Regions from separate parts of the Nonomuraea sp. NPDC048882 genome, predicted to be linked through region 2. Evidence: riboswitches for the same ligand, from Rfam matches in the RefSeq annotation. Region 2 holds a riboswitch; each other region holds the start of a gene.

Region 1 (5,748 bases), on a different contig from region 2:
TCGGTGATCGAGGTGACGCCGGTGCGCCGCCGTACCGTGCCGAACAGCAGGAACAGCACGATCACGCCCAGCCCCGACCCGAGCGCGCCGAGAAGCGTGCCGTGCAGCACGTCGTCGTGCTTGGCGTGGCCGAGCTCATGCGCGACGACCAGCGCGACCTCGCGCTCGGGCGCCCGCAGCAGCGTGTCGTAGACGACGATGCGCCGGGTGGCGCCGAAGCCGGACACGTACGCGTTGAGCGCCGTCGTCCTGCGCGAGGCGTCGGCCACCAGCACGTCCTCGACCGGCACCCGGTCGCGCTCGGCCAGCTCAAGCAGCTCGGTGCGGAGCGGGCCCGGCCGCATCGGGGTGAAGTCGTTGAAGATCGGCTCGAACACCACCGGATAGACGAACGACGCCGCCACCGTCAGCGCGAACGCGCCCGCCGCCGCCGGGATCCACCAGCGCCTGACCCTGCGGGCCAGCGCCATCAGGGCCAGCAGCATCACGCAGAGCAGGAACGCCTCCACGCCCATGCTCTTCAGCCGGTCCCCCGCCCAGCTCGACCAGTTCTGGACCGACAGGCCGTAGTCGCGCAGGATCGTCTCGTACCAGACGCCCAGCGGCCACCTGACCAGCTCGGTGATCGCGGTGATCAGCACGACGCCGAGGATCACCCGCAGCCACCACGGGCCTTTCAGCCGCCCTGTCACCTTCGCGCCGAACGGGGTGGCGACGAGGAGGCCGGCGAAGACGAGCGTGAGGGCGAGCGAGAGGTAGGCGGGCAGGCTGGTGGCCGCGTCGAACGCGCGCGCCTTCGCGATCTGGGCGGCGGTGAAGTCGCGGGACGGGTCCGGCGGGCCGCCGATCAGCGCCTGCCACGGCGTGCTGAACACGGCCACGGCCAGGACGGCGAGGCCGAGCAGCACGAGCGTGATCGCCGCCGGCCGCCTGAGGCCGCTGTCGGAATCCGGCTCCCGCTCCCCCACAGCTCCCTCCTCCCCTCCGTCCGGCCTGTCACGCGTCTCTCCAGACCCTGGGGTGGGCCCTGGGGCGGGTTCCGGGGCGGGGGTGGTGTCGCCGGGGCCGGGTGGGTTCGTGGCGGTCACCGCCGTCGTGGTGCCGTCCGGGGGCTCGTCCTGCCTCGGTGAGTCCTCCGTGTCCTGCCGTTCGCTCATCTGGCTCCCCTTCACCCGAGCTGATCCCGCACGTACGCGCGCCACCGTGCCGTCAGTGTGGCGGCCGTGAGTCCCCGCGCGGCGAGCGCCCGGTCGGCGCCGGTCGTCCTGGCCGCGCGGTAGAGCCTCACCAGGGTCTCCTCGCCGAACCGGTCGGCGAGGAAGCGACACGCCAGCCACGCCTCCTGGTACGCACGCGCCGGCCGCGCCGGGTCCCGGCCGTCCGCCGCGAAGTCCGCGGGGCCGGGCAGCGCGTCCGGCAGGCGTCCCGCGCGTACCTCGGCGACCAGTTCGGCGGCGATGGTCGTCACGGGCAGCCCGGCGTCGCGGTAGCCCACGTAGTCGGCGAATCCTTCGTACAGCCAGATCGGGAGCCCGTCGGTGCCCGCTGTGACGTGGGTAAGCTCGTGGGCGAGTACCACGTCCTTGCCGGTGGGGGTGAGGGTGGCGAAGAGCTCGGGAACGACGATCACGCGCCCGCCGTCGGCCAGCGCGGCCAGCCCGTCGACCCGGGCCACCCGCGCCAGGCGGGCGGCGTCCCGGGCGGAGTCCGGCACGATCACCAGCGGGCGCACCGGCCGGCCGAGCACCCGGGCGACCCTGAGCCCGGCCCTGTCGGCCCTCGCCGCCAGCTCCTCCAGCCCGTCGCCACCGCTGCCGTCGCCGTCCTTGCCGCCGCCCTTGTCGTCGCCTGCAGCGCCGCGGGCGTCTTCACCGCCGCTGCCGCCACCGCTGCCGTCGCCGGGGCCCACGACCGTGGAGAGCCGTCCGCGGCGGATCACCGTGCCGCGGCCCGGCCAGAGGTCGCGCGCCTCCGGGGGAAGGATCGGGGAGTCGTGGAGCGGCGCGCCGCCGGAGGCGATGAGCAGCAGGCAGGCCACCACGGCTCGTCGGCTCACCTGCTCGGACACGAAGCCCGATCGTAGCCGGACCCGCACGGACTTCATCCCGGCCGATCCGCCGCCGCCCACGCGGGCCGGTCCACACCGCCGTTCCGGCCGCCCGGCCCCACAGGGTGACACGGACGTGCCATGGGGATCCTGAACGTGCCCTGGCGTGCCTCGCGGGTGGCCGTAGGTGCGCCGTGAGGGCCGGGGACGGGCCGGGGGCGGCCCTGGACGTGTGAGAGGCGCCTTGGACGTGCGAGAGCCCCGTCCGGATCCGGGAAGGCTTTCCGTGGATCCGGGCGGGGCTTCTTCACATGCCGGGACGGACCGCGCCGACGAATGACGACCGGCGCCAACCGCCCAGCTTGTCGATGCGCACCCGTTCGCCTGTCCGAGGCGAGTGGATCATCTTGCCCTTGCCGACGTACATGCCGACGTGGCCGAGCCCGTTGAAGAACATGAGATCACCGGGCTTCAACCGCCGCCAGGAGATCTTGTTCCTGATGCGGGCGAACTGGCTGCTCGCCACCCGCGGGAGCTTCACTCCGGCTCTCTTCCAGGCGAACTGGACGAGACCGGAGCAGTCAAACGAACCAGGTCCTGTGGCTCCGTATCGGTACGGGTCACCGATCTGGTTCTTGGCCACGGCGACGGCCTTGCGGGCCTTCGTTTGCTGCCGAGCGACCTTGGCTGCCCTTCGCTGGGCGGCCGTGACCTTCTTCGAGGTCTTGGCGGTGGTTTCCGCCTTCACCGTCGTGACGGTCGATTCGCTCGTCGTCTCCGCCTGAGCCGTTGGGGCAAGGAGGATGGAACCTCCGGCCGTCACGGTCATGGTGAGCGCTACGCCACTCAGGGCAAGGCGGGACAGACGGGGGTTATGCAGGGAGCTGGACAGGATTTCTCCTTGTGTCTTCCACGAACGCCTACCGGGTTAGCTGACGGATTCGGGCCTGGAAGTCGCCCTACGGCGCGATAAGCGCGCCGATTCACCCCTGATCCCTGGGGAAACGTGGGATCGCTGGGTCCCCGGCTCCGTGCCTCCTGGCTGCACGGATTGGGCAGGTCGAAGCCCCGATGAAATGACATGGGGATATCGGGGAACGACCGGCGGATTTCTATCTGTCGCACATCGAGAGGGGACCGATGCGGGTTCGCGGGGCCATGGCTTGTGCACCGCGACGACGCCAGAAGCTACGCCGAAAGTTCAAGGATCGGCAAAGCGTGAGCCCGGCTGTAAAGATCAGACAGAGGACTTTGTCAGGTTCGAAACCCCTGCTGGAACACCAGGTTATGTTATGGAAATGTGACCCTGCTCACACTTGAGCGGGCCCAAGATTGTCAGGTCCAAGTTGTCGCTTATGTCACAGATTTCCCGTTTAAATCACGCGTTCGGGACCTGGGAGCGCTCCCGAGGCTTGTGCCCGCCTTAAGGGAGAGTCACGGCAGATTTCCGGATATGTACGGCGGCGGCCGTAGGCATCAACACAGGCCACAAGGCATTCCAGAACGCGACTCCGTCTCACGAACGATGATCCATAGTAGGATGAGGCAGAAAAAATCCCGCCGCCGGCCGAGAGCGGCCGGACGGCGGGATCGGAAACCGGCGCTACGGACGCACGGCCCCCACCAGCGTGCTGCCGTACGACGAGAGCTTGACCACCTTGACGACGTCACCCGTCTGCGGCGCGTGCACGATCTGCCCGTTGCCCGCGTAGATGCTGACGTGCCCGAGCCCCGCGCTGAAGATGAGGTCACCGGGCTGCAGCGACTTGAGGTCCACCTTGCGGTTGGCTCCCCACGCCCACTGCTGCCACGTCGTACGGGGCAGCGAGACCCCGGCCGCCCGCCAGGCCGCCTGGGTCAGCCCCGAGCAGTCGTACGAGCTCGGCCCCGTGGCACCGAACCGGTACGGCTTGCCCACCTGTGCGAACGCGAACCGCAGCACCGCCGCCGCGCTGCCGGAGGCGGGGCCGGTGTACTTCAGGCCCACGCTGTTGGGGTTGCCCGGGTTGTAGGCCCCCAGCTTCTCCAGCAGCTTCTTCTGATCCTTGATCAGCTTGAGGATCTCCGCGCGTTCCTTCTCGACGCCGTCGCGCTCCTTGTCGGCGTCCTGCAGCGCCTTCTGCGCCTTGCCCCGCTCGACCTTCAGGCCCCGGTTCTCCCGGTCGAAGGCCGCCAGCTTCTCGGCCTTCTCCTGCGAGACCTGCCCGGCCAGGGCCAGCCCGGCGAGCATGTCCTGCGGGTTGGGCGCGCCGAAGATGCCGGGCCACGAGGTGACGTCGTTGCCGGCCTGGTAGCTGGAGACCGCCATGCCGACGACCTCGGCCCGCAGGTCCGCGACCGTGGCCAGCTTGCGCTTGTAGCTCGCGTTGAGCTCGCCGTACGTGGACTTGGCCTTCTTGTAGCGCTCGGTCGCCGTGTTGTAGCGGTCGACGACCTTGTCGGCCTTGTCGTTGAGCTTGTCGAGCTTGGCCTTCGCCTGCGCGAGCGTGGGTTTGGGGTCAGCTGTGGCCGCCCCCATGGGGATCAGCATCAGCCCGAACGCGAGACCCGTGGCCACCGGCACCCGGCCAAACCTCACTTTGTCGCCTCCCAGGGATTATATCTGGGGCGAAATAGTACAGAAGTGGCGGGTGTGGTTCGACTAAACCGCCATTTCGTAACTTAGGCGCGACCGAGCCTGCGCAGCAGCAAACCCGACGGAACGGGTCTGGCTCCCATCCGCCGGACGGACTCGGCGACCTCGCGGTCCGACGACACCACGGCGATGGCCCGGCCCGGCGGTTCGGCGCGGACGAGCTGGCGGATGAGGTCGTCGGCGATCTCCCCGGGGGCGCTGAACAGCACCCGTACGCCGCGAGGGGCCACCACCTGCACGGGGGCGTTGAGCTCGGCCCCGTCGAAGACCACGGTCACCTCGACCCTGGTCTGCGCCACCAGCCCGCCGAGCCCGGTCATGAGCCGGTTGCGCTGGTCGGCGAGGGTGAGGGTGCCGTAGCCGGTCTTGGTGACGTTGTAGCCGTCGATGATCAGGTGCACCTGGGGCAGGGCGAGCAGCTGGTCGAGCAGCTGCGGGTCGTCGTCGGCCAGGGCCCGCGCGGGGACGCCGCGCACGCCGGGGCGCTCGCCGGTGACCGCCGCGACCGAGTCGGCGGGCCGGCTGATCGTGGTGGGCAGGGCCAGCTCGCGGCGCAGCCCGGCCGAGGCGTCCTGCAGCGCGTCGAGCAGCACGCGTACGCGGGCGTCCTCGATGCTCCTGCCCTCGCGGGCGGCCCGGCGCGAGGCTTCGAGCTGTTTCTCCACGTCGGCCAGCCGCTCGCGCAGCCGGCGCAGCTCGGACTCGCCCGCGCTGCCCGCGGCGCTGGCGGCGTGCCTGGCCTCCTCGGCGGCCTGCTCCATCTCCTCGGCGCGCCGCACCGCGCCCTTCGCCCGCTCGCGGGCGTCGTGCAGCTTGCGGCGCAGGTCGGAGTTCTCGGCGCGGGCCGCCCTGATCTGCTCGCGCAGCCGGTCGGCCTCCTCCTTGGCGGCGGTCTTCTGCGTGGCCAGCTGCTCGCGCAGCCGGGCCACCACCTCCTCGCGCTCCGAGCCCTCGGCCGCGACGGCGGAGCGCTCCAGGTCGGCGCGGGCGGTCTCGATCATCTCCTCCCAGCCGGGCGGCCGGGTGAGATAGGCCGCCGCGGCCACGAGCACGGGATCGGCGGCGG
Region 2 (5,748 bases):
CCAAGGCGAACATCATAAGCGCATGGTCGAGAGCCGGCCCCTTAGTGAGCAGCTTCGTACTTCTCCACGACCGTGGAGGCGATGCGGCCGCGCTCGCTGACCGGCAGGCCGTGGGCCTTGGCCCACTGCCGGATCTCCGAGCTCTTCTCGCGGCTCATCGCCCGGTTGCCGCCGCGGCCACGACGACGGGTGGAGACGGCGCCCGCCCTGCGCGCATGCTGCACGAAAGGCGTGAGAGCGTCCCGCAGCTTCTTCGCGTTAAGGTCGCTGAGGTCAATCTCATAGGTGGAGCCGTCAATAGCGAAGCTGACCGTCTCATTGGCCTCGCCCCCATCGAGGTCATCGATGAGAATCTCCTGGATCTGCTTGGCCATGTACGCAATCCTTTCGCGGAGCATTGTTTCATTCGCCTGCCCAAACATATACCCGGAAAGGCGTGGAGACAATTCAGCGCTACGGGGATTCGGCTGACTAGCCGATCAGTTCTGGCTCTCGGGCTGATCCTCGCGGTTTCGACGGCCCTGGACGGCCTCGGACCGGACCAACTTCACTACGCCAAAGATGAAGGCGCCACCCACCACCACCGGGGGGATGAGCGCTGACAATACGTCTGTTAGGGCTTCCATTCGTCCTCGCCTCCACGGCCAGCGGGGTTTCGGGGGCGCAAAAAGCGCTGGGAGCGTGACCGCAGAGAGCCCCGCTCCCTCAAGACACGCAGGCTACAACCACCCGCATCCGACCATAGCGGCACACAGCTGCCCTGCGTGTCACAGGGGCGCCGACACCCGGCAACCCAGACGCCCCATAGCCTAATGCCAGTCTCTCCAGGCTCCTTACCGGATCAAGCGAAAATTTTGCGAAAAGGCATCCGCCCAGGTACGCCCGGCTCAGCGAAGATCTTTTACCACGCGCGTTCCCGCCGCCCTGTCGTGCGGACCCCGCTCCAGCGGCTTGTCGATCAGGACGAGCAACCCTACGCCGAACAGCAACATTCCGGCCAGGAGATTGACCACCGGAATGCCCATCAGCATGAGCGGGGCGGGATAGATCAGTGCTCGTTTGAGCAGTGCACGGGCCTGAAGACCCTGCGGCGCCAGGCGAATCCGCATGATCGCCTTACCGAACGTCCTGCCGTGGCGGGAATGAGCCAGCCAGTCGTAGCCGGCATATGCCAGCCCCGCCACCGCCCATGCCAACACGCCGGGCAGTCGTCCGCCGAACACGTCGGCCATCCCGACAGTTCGGAAGAACCCCCATAGCCCGATGAACAGAATGTAATAGAAGACCCCGAAGACGAGTGCTTCAATCAGCCGGGCGCCGAGGCGTTCCCACCATTCAGCGGGTGGCGCGTCCGGGCGCGGCGCGGTCCCGGCCATAACTCCCACCTCGCGTCTCGGCGTAGGGACCTCATTGTGTACGGCCCCACGCCCAAAACATAGGGGCCGGCGCGAAGCCGGCCCCTGGTTTTGCGGAGAGAAGACCTACTTGATCTTCACCACCACGGTCTTCGCGAACTTGTCCGCGAAGGTCTGCTGCAACGGCTTGTCCCACAGCTGCGAGGCGCCGTTGAGCGCCACCACGGCCCAGCCGACCAGCCAGCCGACGAACGGGACCACGTTGAGGATCCAACCGCCCCACGTCACGCCGGCGCGCTTGAGCGCCATGTCGGTGGGCAGGCCACCGGGCGGCATCATCTGCCCGATCGGGACGACCTTGATGCCCATCACCATCTTGCCGACGGTCTGGCCCTTCGACTTCAGCAGGAAGAAGTCGTAGACCACCCACAGCGCCGTCACGATCACGCTCGTCAGGATCCCCACCACCGAGGAGGTGAGGAGGCCACTGCTCGCGCCCGTCTGGGAGGAGTAGCTGGCGACGAGGAAGAGGCCGAAGATCACGCCGATGACGATGTTGATGATGTAGAGGATGACGATGTCGATGATCCTCGCCACCAACCGCTGCCACCACTCCGCCAGCGGAGCCGGCGCGCCGGGCGGCTGGACGCCGACCGGCTGGCCGTAGGCCTGCCCGTAACCGGGCTGCTGGCCGTAGCCCCCCTGCCCGTACTGCTGCTGCTGCCCGTAACCCTGCTGCTGACCGTAGGCCTGCTGCTGATCATAGCCCTGCTGGCCGTAACCGGGTTGCGACTGCTGCTGCTGCCCGTAGCCCTGCTGGCCGTAAGCCTGCTGCTGGTCGTAGCCCTGCTGGCCGTAGCCGGGCTGGGACTGCTGCTGCTGGCCGTAACCCTGCTGCTGACCGTAGTCCTGCTGGCCGTAGCCGGGCTGCGACTGCTGCTGCTGACCGTACTGGGGCTGCTGACCCGACTGAGGCTGCTGGCCGTAGCCCTGCTGCCCGTACTGAGCCTGCTGACCGTAGTCAGGCTGAGACTGCTGCTGCTGTCCGTAGCCCTGCTGCTGACCGTAGTCCTGCTGGCCATAGCCCGGCTGCGACTGCTGCTGCTGACCGTACTGCGGCTGCTGACCCGACTGAGGCTGCTGACCGTACTGCGGCTGCTGACCCGACTGAGGCTGCTGGCCGTAGCCCTGCTGCCCGTACTGAGCCTGCTGACCGTAGTCAGGCTGAGACTGCTGCTGCTGACCGTAGTCCTGCTGGCCATAGCCCTGCTGGCCGTAGCCGGGCTGGGACTGCTGCTGCTGTCCGTAGCCCTGCTGCTGACCGTACTGGGGCTGCTGGCCGTATTGCTGCTGCTGGCCGTAGCCCTGCTGGCCGTAGCCGGGCTGGGACTGCTGCTGCTGTCCGTAGCCCTGCTGCTGGCCGTACTGGGGCTGCTGCCCATAGGCGTCGTCCGCCCGGTAGCCGACCACAGTGACGTCGGGGTCGGGCTCGCCGGGGTGGCGGCCCGAGTTCTGCTGCCCGTAAGGGGTGCCGGGGGCAGAGTTTTCTCCGGAGTCGTCCTGTGGATACGGCGGCTGTCCGGTGCTCACCGTGTCACCTCGCTTCGAGTGCGCATGTGGCACGTGTCAGGACACATGCCTGTGCTGCCCAACGTATCGACATAGGTATCAACAATCACCTTTCCATCTGGTCAAGGTCCGCGTCACCCGATGTCAGATGGAGCAGCATGCGGGTGTTGCCCAGGGTGTTCGGTTTGACGTGTTCCAGGTCGAGGAACTCCGCCACGCCCTCGTCGTAGGAGGCGAGAAGTTCGGCGTACACCTCGGGTGAGACGGGGGTGCCCTGTATCGGGCGGAACCCGAGTCTCGCGAAGAAATCGACCTCAAAAGTTAGACAGAATACACGCCGCAGACCCAGATCCGTCGCCTGCTGTATCAGCGCCGAGACGATCCGATGGCCGACGCCCATGCCCCGGCACTCGGGATCCACGGCCACGGTGCGGACCTCCGCGAGGTCCTCCCACAGCACGTGGAGCGCGCCGCAGCCGACTACCTGCCCGCCCCGCTCGGCCACCCAGAACTCCTGCACGTCTTCGTACAGGGTCACTGTGGCCTTCTCCAGGAGCCGCGGGCCCGCGCCCGCGTAGGTGTCCACTAGCCTCCTGACCGTGCGCACATCCGGCGTGCGGGCACGCCGGACCACCACCGCGGTCTCGGGCATCGTCAGTTCGGCCACCTGCTCCATGGCTCTCCAGAGTACAGATGTCATTACGGCTCGGCCCTAACTGCCATGTCCCGGCCCATCCTGTTACATGACCCGGTCATATGGGCGCGTCCCTGGCGCCGACCTCGCGGCTGCGGCGGAAGCAAGGGCAAAGGGGACATAAAGTCGCTTCTGTACGAGTGACCACGAGATCACCTTGTGACCCTTCGGTTGTGAAACCTCTACAGACTCGGCAGTTCTGGTTGAGCACGAACCCGGAGTGCATTAGTGTCCTGCGACGATGTCCCCCACGTGTCACAACGTGAGGGACACGCCCAATTCCCGTGAGGGAAGCCGGGGACCCGCCGGTGACGACCCCCATCGTCACCACTGGGGTGAATCCGAATCGTTCGGTAGGGCTGCTCCGGCCCGAACCCGTCAGCTAACCCGGTAGGCGTCCATGAGAGGAGCTCGTTGGTGAAGCGCACGCACGACGGTGGGGGGAAGACGGCGGGCAAGCACGCCCGCCCTCCGGAACGACCTCGGCGGCCACACCGCTTCGGTGTGGTGAGTCTCACGATCGCCGCGGTCCTCCTCGCGATCCCCGTCGCCTCGGCGTCCGCCGATCCCAAGCCCTCGCTCAAGGAGCTGGCCAAGCGGGTCGAGAAGATGCACACCGAGATCGAGACGCTGAGCGAGCAGTACAACGGCCAGCGGGAGAAGCTCAAGACCGCCAAGAAGGCCGCAGAGGCCGCGAAGAAGACCCTGGCCACCAGTGAGGCCGATCTCGCCGCCAAGCGGGCCAAGGCCGCCATGCTCGCCGAGAACGCCTACATCACGGGCGGCCTGGGCCGGGTGCTGGCGTTCACCACCTCCAAGGACCCCGACACCTTCCTCGACCGCGCCGCCACCACGTACGTGCTGGAGCAGCAGCAGGGCGAGGCGGTCAACCAGGTCACCAAGGCCAGGGCGGCCGCCGAGCGGGCCAGGGCCGGCGCCAAGGCGCGCATCGACGAGGTCGAGCAGCTCGTCAACGAGCTGGGCGGCAAGCGCGACAAGATCACCAAGCTGGTCACCAAGGTCGAGAGCAACCTGTTCAGCCGGGCGCTGGGCGAGGCCGGGCGGCCCGGCACCCGCGCGACCCGCGTCGACCTGCCGATCGTCGGCGCCGGCAAGGCCGCCCAGGCCGCGCGCTGGGCGCTCACACAGCAGCTCAAGCCGTACGTCTGGGGCGCCGAGGGGCCGAGCTCCTTCGACTGCTCCGGTCTGGTCATGGCCGCCTACCAGAGGGTGGGCATCTCACTGCCCCACTACACCGGCAGCCAGTGGACGGCGGGCCGGCACATCCCGCGCGAGCAGATGCGGCCGGGCGACCTGGTGTTCTTCTACAGCGACCTGCACCACGTCGGCATCTATCTCGGCGGCGGCATGATGGTGCACGCGCCGCGGACCGGTGACGTGGTGCGCATCGCCTCGATCGCCAACCGGCCGTTCGCCGGCGCCGTACGCATCGCCGACTGAGCCCCTGCCCACGGCTCGCCGGCGCTGTCGCCAGACGTGCCCGCCGCTAGATCAGCTGGCGGCGGGCCGCCCAGGCCACGGCCTCGATCGCCGTGGCCACGCCGATGCGGTCGCAGATGCCGCGCAATCGCCGACGTACGGTACGACCGCTGATGTCCAGACGTCTTCCCACCCGGTCAACCGTGACTCCCTTGGCCAGCTCCGACAGCAACGCAAGATCGGCATGACTCAGCTCGACGCCTTCAGTGAGCACATCCATCGGGAGCCCTCCCCCCCAACAGCTGAACTTGGGCCTCTCAAGTGGGCCGAAGTCGCTCCTCGCAGACGTTAAACGCATCCTGGAAAGGTCGTCAAGCATGACAATCCGAGCTCTTGACGAGCGCTATTGACATGATCCGATATATATGACGCACTCGCGATATGTCGCTAATGATCGTCGGGCGATACGCGAAGTCATCGAGCCTTCCGCGCAGGCCGGATCCGCAATGACGAACGCGGTGGACGTGCTGGGTTTTGATCCATTCGACGGCGAATTTCTGCGTGATCCTTATCCCCGTCATCGCGGTCTTCGCGCCTGGACCGCTTTGTTCCGCACGCGCGTCTGATCACTCGCAGCCACCACGCACGTCCTCCGCACCCTGCCGCTCCGCGATCCGCGCTGCGGTCGCG
Region 3 (5,748 bases), on a different contig from region 2:
CCCAGTTCGTCCACGCACCGCCCCAGCCCGAGCGCCACGGCCTCCAGCGGGTGCTCGGCCCGGCGTACCGGCATGCACAGCGTCTCGCGCAGCCGCCGGCCGAGCCCGCGCAGCAGCGCACCCCCGCCGACCAGCACCGCGCCGCGCACCCCGAGGTCGGCGGTCAGCTCGGCCGGGCAGCGCTCGACCGTCTCCATTGCCGTCCGCACGATCGACTCGACCGGCTGCGCGGTCGCCTCGAAGATCCGCTCCACGGGCAGCGTCAGCTCGCGCTCACGCCCGGTGTCGGGGTCGCGGGCGTGCACCATGATCTCCCGGTCCCCGCCGCCCGCGCGGCGCTTGGCCGACTCGGCCTCGGGCTCGTCGAGCAGCAGCCCGTGCTCGCGCTCGACGAAGCGGGCGATGGCCCGGTTGACGGCCTGCCCCCCGTACGGCACAGAACCGGCCGCCACCACCGACTCCCCGGACAGTACGGCGATCCGCGCCGCGTCCCGGCCGATGTCGATCACCATGTGCCCGGTGCAGTCGTCCAGCTCCATCCCGGCCCCCAGCGCGGCGGCCAGGGCGTGCGGGACGAGCTGCACCGTCCGCGCCTCCGCCTCGTAGGCGATGTCACGCAGCGCCGCCCGGTCGATCGGGGTGGAGTCGGCGGGCAGCGCCATGACCACGCGCGGGCGGGCGTACGGATGCCAGTGCACCTTGCGCAGGAAGTGCCGGATCATGCGCCGGGCCAGCTCGGTGTCGGCGGGCAGCCCGCCGCTGACCGGCCAGCACGTACGCCCGCCCCCGCCCAGTGCGGCGGCTTCCACGCCGTACCCGATGACCTTGCCCGTCCGGCCGTCACACATGACGGCGGAGGGCTCGTCGAGCACGATGCCCTTGCGCCTGGCGTAGATCCGCGTGCTCGCGGCTCCCAGATCCATTGCGAGGTCACGACCGAGGAGTCTCATTGGCGTATCCCTTTCCTGGACCGCTCCAAAGCAACACCAGGAACGCAAAGGAACCCCTTTACCCTGAAACCGTGCTCGCCTACGACCGCGAAGCGCCGGGGCCATGATCGCGCTGGTGGCGCCGCCGAACAGGCGGCTGCGGCCGCCTCCCGTGCCGCAGGGCAAGGTCGAGGCCGGTTTCGCGTCGTAAGCGGTGTCATGCGAAGCTGTCAGTGTCCCCAACACCTTGGAGGTCCTCATGGCGGATACACCGGAGCCGGAAGTCAGCGAAACTCCCGAGGACGAGATGAAGCGCAAGTTCCGTGAGGCACTGGAGCGCAAGCGCAGCCAGGCCGCGGGCTCGGGCGCGGGTGGCAGGGGCGTCGACCCTTCGAAGATCCACGGGGCGCACGGTCCGGCTGCGAGTAAGAGATCGTTCAGGCGCAAGAGCGGCGGCTGAGGCTGAGAAATCCGAGGGGGTACGGCATGCCCGTGCCCCCTTCTTCATTCCCGGACGAAGGTAGATCTTTCGACCTGTTCGTGGCGAAACGTTTGCGTATGTCCGTTTCCATAGTTAGAGTAACGGCCATTACCAGCCGGTGACCTAGTCCTTACCCAAAGAGACTGCCGACTGGCGCCGAATCCCGAACCCAGGGAACCGGGGACCCACCTCATGGGGTGAATCCGGCCACACGCCGGTAGGGCATCTCCACGCCCGAACCCGTCAGCTAACCCGGTAGGCGTGATGGAGAGGACCGATCACCCCATGCATCAGCGTGTCACACCCCCGGACCGCGTGCCGGCCGCCTACTAGAGCGGCCCCCTTCTCCAAAGGCTCGTCATTTTGCGCATCGCGTAGCGACGTCAGGTGAATTTTCCGCTACGCGCCATTCCCCCATGGGCGCAAACTCCCTTGTCCCCTCGCGAAGGGTTTACCTTTTCATGTCTGCCCGTTCTGGCCTGCGTTCCCTCACCCTCCTTACCGCAATCGCCATCGGCACGCTGACCATCGCCGGCCCGGCCGCTCACGCCGCCACCGGCACGGACGAGAAGGTCCTGCTCAAGGGCTCCACCACGGCCTCGTACTTCTGGGACGACGCCTCGGGCCGCGCCGGCGACACCGGCCTGCCCGCCAGTGGCAAGCCCATGCAGAAGGGGCTGGCCGCCAGCCCCAGCTGGCCCCTCATGACCGAGGGGTACGTGATGTATAAGGGCAAGAAGATGCCCTTCTTCGTGGGCGACCGCGGCCCCGGTGAGCCCTCCAACCGCGGCATCATGCTCGACCTCGACGCCAAGACGTTCGCCGAGCTGACCGGCGGCCGGTTCAACTCCAGCACACTGGGCGTGGACGGCGTCGGCGGCCAGGGCCACATCGAGATCGACTACGTCATCACCAAGTGGGGCGACGGCCTGGGCAAGAAGAACTACCCGGTCCCGTTCTCGACCCGCGCGTGGGCCGAGCGTGACCGCAACCCGGCCACCCCGCCGCAGGACGAGGCCCAGAGCTGACGCAGGACGTCCGCCTTTGCAGAGTCAAGACCAGAATGTCATTCTGGTCTTCGTGACCAACCGCGCAGCCGCGAACGGCATCGACATCGCCTACGAGAGCTTCGGCTCACCGCAGGGCCGGCCCCTGCTCCTCATCATGGGCCTCGGCGCCCAGCTGATCCAATGGGACGAAGGGCTCTGTGAGCTCCTCGCGGAGCAGGGGCACCACGTCGTCCGGTACGACAACCGCGACGTGGGGCTGTCCACCCACTTCCACGACGCGGGCGTACCGGCGGCGGGATCGCCCGCCCCCTACCTGCTGGACGACATGGCCGACGACGCCGCGGCCCTCATGGACGTGCTCGGCTGGCCGTCCGCCCACGTGGTGGGGGCCTCGATGGGCGGCATGATCGCCCAGGCGCTGACCATCCGCCACCCCGAGCGGGTGCTGACCCTCACCTCGATCATGTCCACCCCCGCCCCGTCCGTCGCCCCTCCCACCGAGGCCGCCTCCGCGGCGCTCATGGGTCGCCCGCCCGCCGACCGCGAGTCGGCGCTGGAGCAGGCGGTGGAGCGGTGGGCGGTCATCGGCTCGCCCGGCTACGAGCTGGACCGCGAGCGGATCATGGAGATGGCCGGGCGTTCCTTCGACCGCAGCTTCGACCCGGCGGGCACGGCCAGGCAGTTCGCCGCCATCATGGCGTCGGGCGACCGTACGGAGGGGCTGAAGGGGGTGCGCGTGCCGACGCTGGTGCTGCACGGCGAGGCCGACCCGCTCGTCCCCGTGGCCGGCGGCCGGGCGACGGCGGCGGCCGTCCCGGGAGCGCGGCTGGTGACCTACCCCGGCATGGGGCACGACCTGCCGCGCGAGCTCTGGCCCGCCTTCACCGCCGAGATCACCAAACTGACCTCCGCCTGAGGCGGCGAGCGGTGGCCCGCGCCGCGCGCGCGGGCCACGGCGCTGTCAGATCTCCAGCTTCTCCTCGATGCCCCGCAACTGGTGCCGGGCCAGCGCCAGGTTGGCGCGCGATCGGTCGAGCGCGAGGTAGAGGAACAGCCCCTTGCCGCCGCGCCCGGTGATCGGGCGGATGATGTGGTACTGGGTGCTCAGCGAGATCAGGATGTCCTCGATGCTCTCCTTGAGCCCGAGCGAGTCCATCGTGCGGAGTTTGGCCTTGACCACCTCGGTGTTGCCGGCCGCGGCGATCTGGAGGTCGAGGTCCTTGGAGCCGCCGAGCGTGCCCAGCGCCATGCCGCTGCCGTGATCGACGATGGCCGCGCCGATCGTGCCGTCGATGCTCATCATCTCTTTGAGAGAGACGTCAATTCCGGCCATGCTTCTTCCTCTCTTGTCTCTGAACGGGTTCCGCTCAGTGCTTGCGTGCTGCGACGGCGGCCACCGCGGCGGCCGTCTTCCTGCCCTCCAGCCGCAGCAGCCCGACGTTCGCGCCGGGTCCGGCCAGGACCGTGAGGACGATGGTGGGGCCGGCGGCGTAGAAGGCCACGAAGCCGGCGGTGCCGGAGATGAGCGTCTCCTCCAGGGCCCCCTGGCCGGTGATGACCAGCATCCGCCTGCTCATCGCGAGCAGCGCCGCCGACAGCGCCGCGATCTGCTCGGCGGTACGGCTCTCCAGGTCGCAGGCGATCGGCAGGCCGTCCACCGTGCAGGCGACGCTGCCGGCCACGTCCGGCGTACGTCCGCGGAGGAGCGTCATCTCCTCCAGCACCTCTTGTCGTAGCTCCACCGGTGGCCTCCTCCTGAGTGAGGGGAACCTCACGACAGCTCCTCCAGCGCCTTCTTCAGCCGCATCAGCAGCGCCAGATCGGTCGGATCGCCCGTGACGGGCGGCCCCAGCGGCTGGGGGGCCGCCCCGGGATCGTGCGGCGGTCTCCCCGCCGCCGCGTGCTGGCCGCGTTTGGGCAGGCCGGCGGGCTCCGGCTCGGCGAGCAGGCCCGAGGCGGCCAGCCTCCTGACGGCCAGCAGCACCGGGTATGCCGGCCGCCCGATCTGCTTGGCCAGCTCCAGCGGCGTCGCCTTGTGATCGGCCCGGACGACGACCTCCCACTGCACCCGGCTCAGCGTCACGCCCTGCCCGGGCAGCCGCGCCAGCGGGCGTACCGGAAGCGTGTCCACCTCGGCCGACGGCCAGATCTGGGCCAGGTGCGCCCGCCGCCGCGCGCACTCGCGCACCAGCCCCGAGACGTCGAAGAACCACTGCCCGCCCAGCCAGTGCCGCTCGCCCGGCCGGAACTTCGGCCGCGCCCCGCTGACCGGCAGCAGGAAGAAGGCCGCGTCCAGCACCCCGCCGAGCACCGCGTACTGCAGTTCGCCCGCCGTGAGTGGCCCCTCCTCGATCAGCCGCGCGCAGCCGCCGTCGTCCCGCAGCCGGCGCAGCGCCGCCTCGCTCATCAGGCCCCTGGCGGCCAGCAGCCGCTCGACGCTGGGCGCCTGGGCGCACTCCATGTACGTCACGCGCCCGTCCGCGAGGAAGATCGTGCCGCTCCGGCCGACCCGGAGCGCACCCGTGGAGCGCTCGCGGGCCAGGCCGGCCAGGAGGGTGTCCAGCCTGGTCATGGGTCACTTCGTCGTCAGGGCGCTGGAGATGTTCTGCAGGCGGTGCCTGGCCAGGGCCAAGTTGGAACGTTCCCGGTCCAGGCGTACGTAGATGACCAGCGGCCCCTCGAACACGGTCTCCAGCAGCCGCAGCAGATGGTGACCCTTGTCCGTGGTGACGAGCATGTCGTCGATGCGCACGACGTCGCCGGGGCACGTGCGGGCCAGCCCGTCGGTGGTCGCCCGCAGCGCCTCGGTGAGCGCCGCCGCCGACCGGTCGGCGTCCACCCCGGACGCGCTGCTGAAGGCCACCGCCATCCCGCTGGTGTGGTCGACCAGCATGGCGTCCAGCGCCCCCGGTATGGACATGACCTCTGCCAGGCAGGTGTCGACTCCGAGCACGGGACCTCCCTCGCCTTTCATGGAACGGAGGCAAGCGTAAGGGCCCGGCGTCATCCGCTCGCGGCGGAGGAATGGTGGTGTTGGGCTTTTATATGGCTACGGGTAAGAAAAACACCACCAGTACGGATAACTCTACGATTTATGAATGCATCTCACGGCTTCGGAGAATTTGGCCGACATTCTGCTCGGCCCACGTGGCCACCGCCGCCATCGGGCCGTGCAGCGAGTGTCCGAGGTCCGTGAGCGCGTACTCCACCCGCGGCGGCACCTCCGCGAACACCTCGCGCGTCACCAGCCCGTCCTGCTCCATGGCCCGCAACGTCTGGGTGAGCACCTTCGGCGTGACCCCGCCGATGCGCTCCCTGAGCTTGGTGA

Evidence for each region. A riboswitch is a leader RNA that binds a small molecule or an ion and turns the genes downstream of it on or off. The one in region 2 is predicted to bind cyclic di-AMP.
Region 1: it holds a riboswitch for cyclic di-AMP, as region 2 does, so the genes downstream of both, AB0C27_RS32920 (C40 family peptidase) here and AB0C27_RS54065 (C40 family peptidase) in region 2, are expected to answer to the same signal.
Region 3: it holds a riboswitch for cyclic di-AMP, as region 2 does, so the genes downstream of both, AB0C27_RS25535 (hypothetical protein) here and AB0C27_RS54065 (C40 family peptidase) in region 2, are expected to answer to the same signal.

The regions. Positions count from the first base shown of each region.
Region 1 is NZ_JBEZGB010000010.1:194,082-199,829, reverse strand. It holds gene AB0C27_RS32930 (M48 family metallopeptidase) at 1-1,157, opposite strand, end outside; gene AB0C27_RS32925 (hypothetical protein) at 1,169-2,068, opposite strand; gene AB0C27_RS32920 (C40 family peptidase) at 2,355-2,876, opposite strand; cyclic di-AMP (ydaO/yuaA leader) riboswitch at 2,950-3,115, opposite strand; gene AB0C27_RS32915 (C40 family peptidase) at 3,651-4,625, opposite strand; gene AB0C27_RS32910 (NYN domain-containing protein) at 4,709-5,748, opposite strand, start outside.
Region 2 is NZ_JBEZGB010000034.1:3,152-8,899, forward strand. It holds gene AB0C27_RS54040 (Lsr2 family protein) at 42-374, opposite strand; gene AB0C27_RS54045 (RDD family protein) at 888-1,376, opposite strand; gene AB0C27_RS54050 (RDD family protein) at 1,482-1,976, opposite strand; gene AB0C27_RS54055 (hypothetical protein) at 2,142-3,020, shown strand; gene AB0C27_RS54060 (amino-acid N-acetyltransferase) at 3,031-3,600, opposite strand; cyclic di-AMP (ydaO/yuaA leader) riboswitch at 3,881-4,030, shown strand; gene AB0C27_RS54065 (C40 family peptidase) at 4,126-5,079, shown strand; gene AB0C27_RS54070 (LuxR C-terminal-related transcriptional regulator) at 5,126-5,338, opposite strand.
Region 3 is NZ_JBEZGB010000007.1:155,632-161,379, reverse strand. It holds gene AB0C27_RS25545 (rod shape-determining protein) at 1-950, opposite strand, end outside; gene AB0C27_RS25540 (DUF5302 domain-containing protein) at 1,189-1,389, shown strand; cyclic di-AMP (ydaO/yuaA leader) riboswitch at 1,555-1,687, shown strand; gene AB0C27_RS25535 (hypothetical protein) at 1,872-2,438, shown strand; gene AB0C27_RS25530 (alpha/beta fold hydrolase) at 2,491-3,336, shown strand; gene AB0C27_RS25525 (hypothetical protein) at 3,382-3,753, opposite strand; gene AB0C27_RS25520 (roadblock/LC7 domain-containing protein) at 3,788-4,162, opposite strand; gene AB0C27_RS25515 (hypothetical protein) at 4,192-4,992, opposite strand; gene AB0C27_RS25510 (roadblock/LC7 domain-containing protein) at 4,996-5,373, opposite strand; gene AB0C27_RS25505 (helix-turn-helix domain-containing protein) at 5,513-5,748, opposite strand, start outside.